DNA from 2 places in the Priestia sp. P5 genome. Region 2 is predicted to be linked to the other one. Evidence: riboswitches for the same ligand, from Rfam matches in the RefSeq annotation. Region 2 holds a riboswitch; the other holds the start of a gene.
The links. Region 2 has a riboswitch for glycine ahead of MMB69_RS24020 (amino acid permease). Riboswitches for the same ligand answer to the same signal wherever they lie in the genome.

Region 1: linked by a shared signal. The riboswitch ahead of gcvT (glycine cleavage system aminomethyltransferase GcvT) and the one ahead of MMB69_RS24020 (amino acid permease) in region 2 are both predicted to bind glycine.

Annotation. Positions count from the first base shown of each region.
Region 1 is NZ_JAKWFJ010000001.1:403,196-407,632, reverse strand. Features, by position in the region: gene gcvPB (aminomethyl-transferring glycine dehydrogenase subunit GcvPB) at 1-399, opposite strand, end outside; gene gcvPA (aminomethyl-transferring glycine dehydrogenase subunit GcvPA) at 392-1,738, opposite strand; gene gcvT (glycine cleavage system aminomethyltransferase GcvT) at 1,759-2,859, opposite strand; glycine riboswitch at 3,072-3,164, opposite strand; gene MMB69_RS02090 (DEAD/DEAH box helicase) at 3,345-4,437, shown strand, end outside.
Region 2 is NZ_JAKWFJ010000004.1:132,689-137,125, reverse strand. Features, by position in the region: gene MMB69_RS24025 (PAS domain-containing sensor histidine kinase) at 1-842, opposite strand, end outside; gene MMB69_RS24020 (amino acid permease) at 1,124-2,467, opposite strand; glycine riboswitch at 2,627-2,707, opposite strand; gene rlmD (23S rRNA (uracil(1939)-C(5))-methyltransferase RlmD) at 2,967-4,352, opposite strand.

The DNA of each region.
Region 1 (4,437 bases), on a different contig from region 2:
TACTTCATCCATTCCTGTAATTTCTGTTAAATGCTCTTGTAAATCATATAAAAGTTCGAGAGCACCTTGAACCGTTTGCTCATCTTGAAGCGGATGAATATGCGCAAACCCAGCAATGCGTGCTGCTTGTTCATTCACTTTTGGATTGTATTTCATCGTACATGAACCAAGCGGATAAAACCCTGAGTCCACTCCGTGATTTCGTTTTGAAAGCGCGGTGTAATGACGCATAATATCGAGTTCTGATACTTCAGGAAGCTCAGGAGCTTCGGTACGCACATACGCTTTTCCAAGCAGTTCTTCAGCATTTACTTGCGGCACATCTAACTCTGGCAATGAATAGCCGATTCGCCCTTCTTTACTGCTTTCAAAAATAAGTGATTGATTTTGATTAAGCATGAAGATCCCCCAATTCATTTACAAGTTGGTCAATTTCCTCTTTTGTACGGAGCTCTGTAAAAGCAAGCAGCATGTGATTTTCAAGCGCTTGGTTATCACGGCTAAGATCATAACCGCCAATTATTTTTGAAGCTAACAACTGACTGTTTGCTTCTGTTACCGAAACAGGAAGCTTCACGACTAATTCATTAAAAAACGGTCCTTCAAATGCTACATTTACCCCTTTTGCCTTTAACGCTTCATATGCATAATGCGTTTTTGATAAATTTTGCAGCGCCATTTCTTTTACACCTTGCTTGCCTAAAGCTGTCATGGCAACTGATGCCGCTAAAGCATTTAACGCTTGATTTGAACAAATGTTAGAAGTCGCTTTATCGCGGCGTATATGCTGTTCACGTGCTTGAAGGGTTAAAACAAACCCTCGCTTACCGTTTTCATCTACCGTTTGCCCTACTAATCGTCCTGGGATTTTTCGCATAAGCTTAGACGTAGTTGCAAAGTATCCGCAGTGCGGGCCTCCAAATTGACTTGGAATACCAAATGGCTGTGCATCTCCAATGACAATATCAGCTCCAAATTCTCCAGGAGGCGTAAGTAAACCTAATGATAAAGGATTGCTTGAAACCACAAACATGCATTTTTCTTGATGGGTAATTTCTTCAATTTCTTTTAACGGCTCGATTTGTCCGTAGAAATTTGGATACTGGACAATAACAGCTGCCACGTCACTCCCCATCTCTTTTTCTAATGCAATCATGTCTGTTACTCCGTCTGCTGCAGGGATTTCTACCACTTCAATGTATTGACCCTTCGCATACGTTTTTAACACATCTTTTGACTCAGGGTGAACAGCCGCAGAGACAAGTACTTTTTTCTTTTTTGTTTGACCCGCACTGAGCATAGCGGCTTCTGCTAAAGCAGTTCCTCCGTCATACATAGAAGAATTAGCCACGTCCATCCCCGTTAACTCACAAATCATTGTTTGAAATTCAAAGATGGCCTGAAGTTCTCCTTGAGAAATTTCCGGTTGATACGGAGTATAGGCCGTATAAAATTCCGAACGAGAAATAACATGATCAACAATAACCGGCATGTAATGATCGTAAACTCCTGCTCCTAAAAAAGAAGCATAGTCTTTTAAATGAGCATTTTTAGCAGCCATACTATTTAATTCTTTTAACAGCTGATGCTCTGAAGCCGCTTTTTTAATACTGTATTCTCCTTGAAAACGAACGCGCTGCGGAATATCTGAAAATAAATCATCAACAGATGAAACACCAATTGCTGCTAACATTTGCTGCTGATCTTGTTCTGTCATTGGTAAATAGCGATGTAACATGTTAAATTCCTCCCCAAAGCTTACTTTGAACGTTTATAAAAAGGTGTTGAAACCACTTTTGCTTTTAAGCGTTTTTTGCGAACCTGCACTTCCACTTCTTGATCAAGCTCTGTATACTCTGCTGACAATAGTGCTAGACCGATGTTTTTCTTTAATGTCGGTGACTGTGTACCTGTTGTCACAAATCCAATTTGTTCTTCATCTGCCAATACTTCGTAACCGTGTCTTGGTATACCTTTATCAATCATTTCAATTCCTACCAGCTTACGAGGTGCCCCGCTTTCACGCTGTTCTTTTAACACTTCTTTTCCAATAAAGCTGTCTTTGTTCGTTTTCACTGCAAATCCAATTCGAGCTTCAATGGGCGTAATATCTTTTGAAAGCTCTTGGCCATATAAAGCCAAAGTAGCTTCAAAACGAAGCGTATCGCGAGCTCCTAATCCGCAAGGCAACACACCTTCATCACTGCCTGCTTCTAAGATAGCCGTCCACAAGTGAGCGGCGTCAGTTGAAGAACAATAAATTTCAAAGCCATCTTCCCCGGTGTACCCAGTACGTGAAACGAGAGCTTTTACATTCGCTACTTCTACATCATTAGCAAATGTAAATGGCTTTAATAAAGATAAATTTTCGTTCGTTAAAGTTTGTAAAACTTTTTCTGCTACAGGACCTTGTAAAGCTAGCTGCGCAGTTTCATCAGATTGATTAACGAGCGTTACATCTCCTTGTTTGTGAGACACCAGCCACTCATAGTCTTTTTGAATATTAGCAGCGTTTACGACTAGCAAATACTCTTGATCTGCTTTTTTATAAATCAGCAAATCATCTACCGTGCCTCCGTCTTCATAACACATAGCCGTATACTGCGCTTTTCCATCTACGAGGGTAGAAACGTCATTTGTCATCGTGTGCTGAAGAAAAGCTAAGCTATCAGCTCCTGTTACAAGAATTTCTCCCATATGAGAGACATCAAAAAGGCCTGCCTTTGTACGTACAGCTTCATGCTCTTCTTTAATAGAAGAAAATTGAACGGGAAGAGCCCATCCGCCAAAATCAATTGTTTTGGCACCATATTTTTGATAGATATCATAAAGCGGCGTTTTGTGTAATTCTGTTGTCATATTTATGTCCTCCTCTTTTTCACGTGAAACTTTTCATAACGGGGAGTTTTCAAATAGTGTGGGGATCACTATGTATCCAAACAAAAAAGGACAGAAAACCCCCTACTGTATTTAGTAGGAAGTCTCTGTCCTTTTCACCTGAAAGTTTACCTATAAACGAATAGGTTTGCCTCGTGGGTGGTCTATAAACGCATAGACACTCTCCAGAGCTGCGTCAAACAAGAGTCTTTTTGCCTGAGAGATTCACAATTTTATTGCTTGCTCCTTCGGCGCTACATTCAAGTAGTCTCTCCCCGTGTCGTCATTCGCTTCTATAAAGTTGATAAAGTTGGGCATACTACTGAAAGATGTATCTATCTTTATTCACACAATCATTTGTAAAGTGCTAATCTATTTTCTTTTTCAAATTTTCTAAATATATTTTTATCCTACCTGATTCTTATCATTTGTTCAATAAAAATTTTTTACAAAGGAGCATTTTTATCATGAAAGTGAAATTAAACATCGATGAAACATGGGAAGCAGCCTTCTCAACTAAATTGGAGCAAGACGGCCCTTGGTCTGCATGGGATTTGTATAAACTTGCCTATGAAATAGAAGACCAAACGCTTATCTCAGAATTTGAAGGACTACAAAGCCCAAAACATCTAGCCGATTTAACGCCGCTTCCTCATCAGCTCGAAGTAGCCAAACAAGTAGTTGAAACAATGAATGGGAAAGCCATTTTAGCAGATGAAGTAGGACTGGGAAAAACGATTGAAGCAGGGTTAATTTTGAAGGAATATATGATTCGCGGACTTGTTAAAAAAGTTCTCATTTTAGTTCCAGCTTCGCTTGTTTCACAGTGGGCTATGGAATTGAATCAAAAATTTTATATTCCCGCAGTCCCTCAAAGAAAATCATATGTGTGGGATCAGTGTGACATCGTTGTGTCTTCAATTGATACAGCAAAACGTTCTCCTCATCGAGAAATTGTCCTTGAACAAGACTACGACCTCATCATCATTGATGAAGCTCATAAACTTAAAAACAACAAAACAAAAAACTATGAATTTGTGCAAAGTCTAAAAAAGAAATTTTGTCTGTTGTTAACCGCAACACCGATTCAAAATCGAATTGAAGAAATTTTTAACTTAGTCTCTCTTTTAAAGCCTGGCCATCTCGGTAATAAAGACTATTTCGAAGAATTATTTTCCGCTAAAAAACGCTCTTTGCAAAACGATGAACACTTAAAAGAGCTTGTTAACAAAGTTATGATTCGAAATCGCCGCCACGATACGGGTATCGAATGGACGAAGCGAATTGTTCAAACCATTCCTGTTGAATTCTCGCCAAAAGAACGGGAGCTGTATGATGCGATTACATCTTTTAAAGGAAACGGACTCCACCCTTCAAGCGCTTTTTCAATTTTAACTCTGCAGCGAGAGGCCTGCAGCAGCCGTGAAGCGGTGTATATGACATTAAAAAACATGCTGGAACGTCAGGAAGATCAAAACAGCGCATTAACGGAACATATGATTACGCCGTTAATGGAACTACTTCAGCAAGTCCCGCAAAATGCAAAAGCAGAAAAAGTGC
Region 2 (4,437 bases):
AACATTTCATAAGGCTTGTAAATTTCTTCAACGGGTAACTGAGCAACTATCCCCCAATTAAGAACAGGAATATATTCAAATGATGCAAAGAAATAGTTTCCTTCGGTGTTCACAACGCGCTGATATCCTGATTTATGATTCATCGTTTCTCGGACGATTTCATTTTTACTAGCACTTTCACCAATTCGCTGTTTTTTTGGGTGAGAAATGATTCTACCATTTCGGTCTACAATAAATGTATAGCCGTTCTCTCCTATATCGAACGTTTGAAAGATGGATTGAAAACTTTCATTTTCTTCAATTCGCAGCGCTAGATTTACGACCTTTTTTACATTTTGCTGCCCATCCAAAATAGGAATAGCCATCACCACAATGTAGTGCTTTGTATCTGCTGAAACGACATCGCTTAAATATATTTTTTTGGTTCGCAGAGCTTCTTGAAAATATTTTCTTTTACTTAAGTTCACATGTTGCATATTCTTTAAATCATTCGGGTAATAATGCTCAACATACCCTTTTACATTAAAAATGGTTCCGCTATCGATATACGGTGAAATATTAACTATTTTCTGCAATTCTTTGTCTATTTCTTGTTCATCATCCGATAAAAAAATAGGATCTTGCTGTACCTCGTCGCCCAGGTTCCAAATATCTTTAATGACGACGTTAATTTGCTCTTTCATTCTCTTGACGGTTTTATCAGTTACCTGTCGATATTGATCTTGAGAAATATTAGGCAGCATCACTCTTGAAACAATAAACATTAGCGTTAATACGGTACAAATAAGAAGCACATTAATCGTGAAGATTTTCCAAAACGTATGAGATTTAAACCATTTCATGTTTGTTCACCTTAATCTAATGAAGTCTACCTTCATTGTACTCCAAAATGAAGACTTTTCCATGTAAATGATAGAATTCCATCTTTAGACATAGAAGAAAATCATTTGGTTCTACATTACTATCAGAAAACTATGAGCTTTTTCACTGTATTTTCTGTTAAAACATTTTTTTAGGGTTCTTATATAAACTTTGCTTCCTGCATTTTCTTCATGCAGTAGAAATCAATTATTTATCCTCTAATAAAAAGACCCCATCACGAAATGATGAGGTCACCAATTTACTATTTCTTTTTCCTTCTAGCCCCGTAAAAACCAAATAAGAGAATAAACCAAACGGGTGTCAACAATAAGGCTGGGCGCGTCGCATCAGAAAACAGCATAATAATAAGAATCACAGCAAACAACGCTAGCACAACATAGTTTATAAATGGTGTTAACGGTGCTTTGAATGTTGATACTGCATGCAGCTGCGGACGCGTTTTTTTATATCTTAGATGGCAAATAAGAATGATACTCCACACCCAAATAAAACAAATAGCGCTAATGGTCGTTACGATGCCAAAAGCTTGGTCTGGTATCAGTTTGCTTAACAAAGCTCCCGCTGAGATAACCAGCGTAGATACAAACAATCCGTTGCTTGGTACGTGGTTTTTGTTCAGTTTTGCAAACGTAGATGGCCCTTGGTCATTTTTACTTAAATTATATAAGATACGGCTTGTTGAAAACATTCCGCTATTACAAGCAGAAGCGGCTGAAGTTAATACAACAAAATTAATAATTCCAGCAGCAAGCGGAATTCCGACTAAACTAAAGGTTTTAACAAATGGACTTTCTGCTGCATTTAATTCCATCCACGGGTTAATAAATAAAAGGACGATAAGCGCTCCAACATAGAAAAATAAGATTCGCAGCGGAATTTTATTAATGGCCGATGGGATATTTTTTTGGGGATTTGATGTTTCCGCTGCCGATACCCCTACCAATTCAACCCCCACGTATGCAAAAATAACCATTTGGAATGAAAGTAAGAAACCTGAAACCCCGTTTGGAAAGAGTCCTCCATGATTCCAAAGGTTTTGAACCGTAACCGATCCTGCATCCGTTTTAAATCCGATTACCAATAAAATAACGCCAATAACAATTAACGCAAGAATCGTAATAACCTTTATTAAAGCAAACCAAAACTCTAATTCTCCAAATAATTTTACGGTTAATAAGTTAAGCCCTAATAAAATAATCACACAAATAAGTGCAGGAACCCACTGAGGGATATCGAACCAATATTTCACATATACGCCAACGGCAATCACGTCAGCCATAGCTGTCATGATCCAGCAAAACCAGTACGTCCATCCCGTTACGAATGAAGCCCACGGTCCAAGATATTCCTCAGCAATATCCGTTAACGATTGATAACCTGCTTTAGACAGCAGTAGTTCTCCTAGCGCTCTCATCACAAAGAAAAGCGCAATACCAACAATTAAATAAGCAAAGATGATAGAGGGACCTGCAAGCTGTATTGCTTTACCAGAACCTAAAAATAATCCCGTCCCAATGGTTCCTCCAATCGCGATTAGCTGAACATGACGATTGGATAAATCCCTCTTTAATTCTCGTTGTTCCAACTCTAACTCCTCCTAACAATAAAACCTTTGATACAATCGTGCGGACTACAAAATAAAGTCCAATAAAAAAAGAGATTGGATGCGCTCCAATCTCATGGTCATAAGAATAACAAATATTATGGTACATGCCACCAATTAGTAACATGCCAAATAAATATCCGGTACTCTTCTGTCCTTTTGCCTGAGATTGTGAACCCTTCGGCGTCGCGAAACTATCGCGATCTCTCCAGAAGCTGCTCCTGCTATAGTGTGATCCATAGCAATCATAGCTTTCTACGTATTAAATTTTTCAATCAATAGAATGACTGTCGAATAGTTGTTTATTCTAATACCAGTTGGATGCTTTGTCAATAGGAAAAATTAGTTTCATTTATTTTCCTTATTTGAAATATGATACTACATAAAAACCTTGTTCCTTTACTTGTGATAAAGACCTCCTTATTACAAAATTACAAACAAAAAAGAGCAGAAGCCGATCTGCCCTTTACTCTTTTTCTATTCATTTCTTTAACGTCAAGCTCACCACATTCTCTACATGCGCCGTATGAGGGAACATATCCACAGGCTGAATGTAATCCACATGATAAGCCTTCGACAGCTGCTGCACATCTTTCGCTAATGTGGATGGATTACAAGATACGTAAACCATTTTCTTTGGCTTTACTTGTAAAATTGTTTTTAGAAGCTTGTCATCACAGCCTGTTCGCGGCGGGTCAACAACGATAACGTCTGGCTTCCAGCCTTCTTTCACCCACTGCGGCATCCATTTCTCAGCCGGACCCGCTACGTACGTAGCATGCTCAAACCCATGATCTTGGGCATTTTTTCTTGCGTCTACAATCGATTCTTCAATCGTATCCATTCCGCGAATTTCTTTGGCATCTTTAGCAAGCCATAAGCCAATTGTCCCTACTCCGCAGTAAGCATCTACAATTTTTTCACTGCCCGTTAGTGCAGCTGCTTTTTTTACTTCGTCATATAGCTTCACCGTTTGGAGAGGATTCAGCTGGAAAAATGCACGCGCTGAAAGTTCGAATGAGATATCACCTAACGTTTCTTGAATCACCGATTTTCCAGCGAGCGTAAACGTTTCGTCTCCAAAAATAAGCGATGTTTTTTGGCCGTTTACGTTTTGTACGAGCGATTTCACTTCCGGTAGGCGGCGCTGAATTTCTTTAATCAGCAGCTCTTTTTTCGGAATTTCTTTTTTAGCCGTGATCAAGACAATTTGCACTTCACCCGTTTCAAATCCTACTCGAGATACGATGGTACGTACAATACCACGGCGTTTGCGTTCATTGTAGATAGGAATTTGAAGATTTTGTAAAATTCGTTTTATTTCTTTTGTCACGTGATTCGTAGCTTTATGCTGAATGGGACAGTTTTCAATATCAATCAAGCGGTGAGAATTCAGTCCGTACAAACCAGCGATGACTTTTTGTTTATCTACGCCGACTTGAAACTGAGATTTATTACGATAACGCCAAGGATCTTCCATACCAATCGTTTGGCGAGTTTTTTCTTCTACTTTTTTTAATGAACTGTGACGTTCGAACGCTTGCAGAACAATATCGCGCTTAGATTCTAGCTGCCCTTCATAAGATAAGTGCTGAAGCTGGCAGCCTCCGCACTGGTCGTAAATCGGACAAGGTGCTTCTACGCGCTGAGGGGATTTTTTGCGAATTCGCTTAATTTTCCCTTCGGCAAACTTATGCTGAACATTTGTTGCTTCTACAACCACTTCTTCATTCGGCAATGCTCCCGGTACGAAGACGACTTGGCGCTTAAAATATCCTACGCCTTCTCCATTAATACCGAGTCTTTTTATCGTCAACGGAAACGTTTGTCCTTTTTGAACTTTCATTTCAGTTTTTGGTTTATTCATGAGACCAACTCCGATTAGTTTAAATTCTTTATATAGTTATTAACGGTCTCTAGCTGCTTAAAACCTATTAGACCGTATCGCTTTA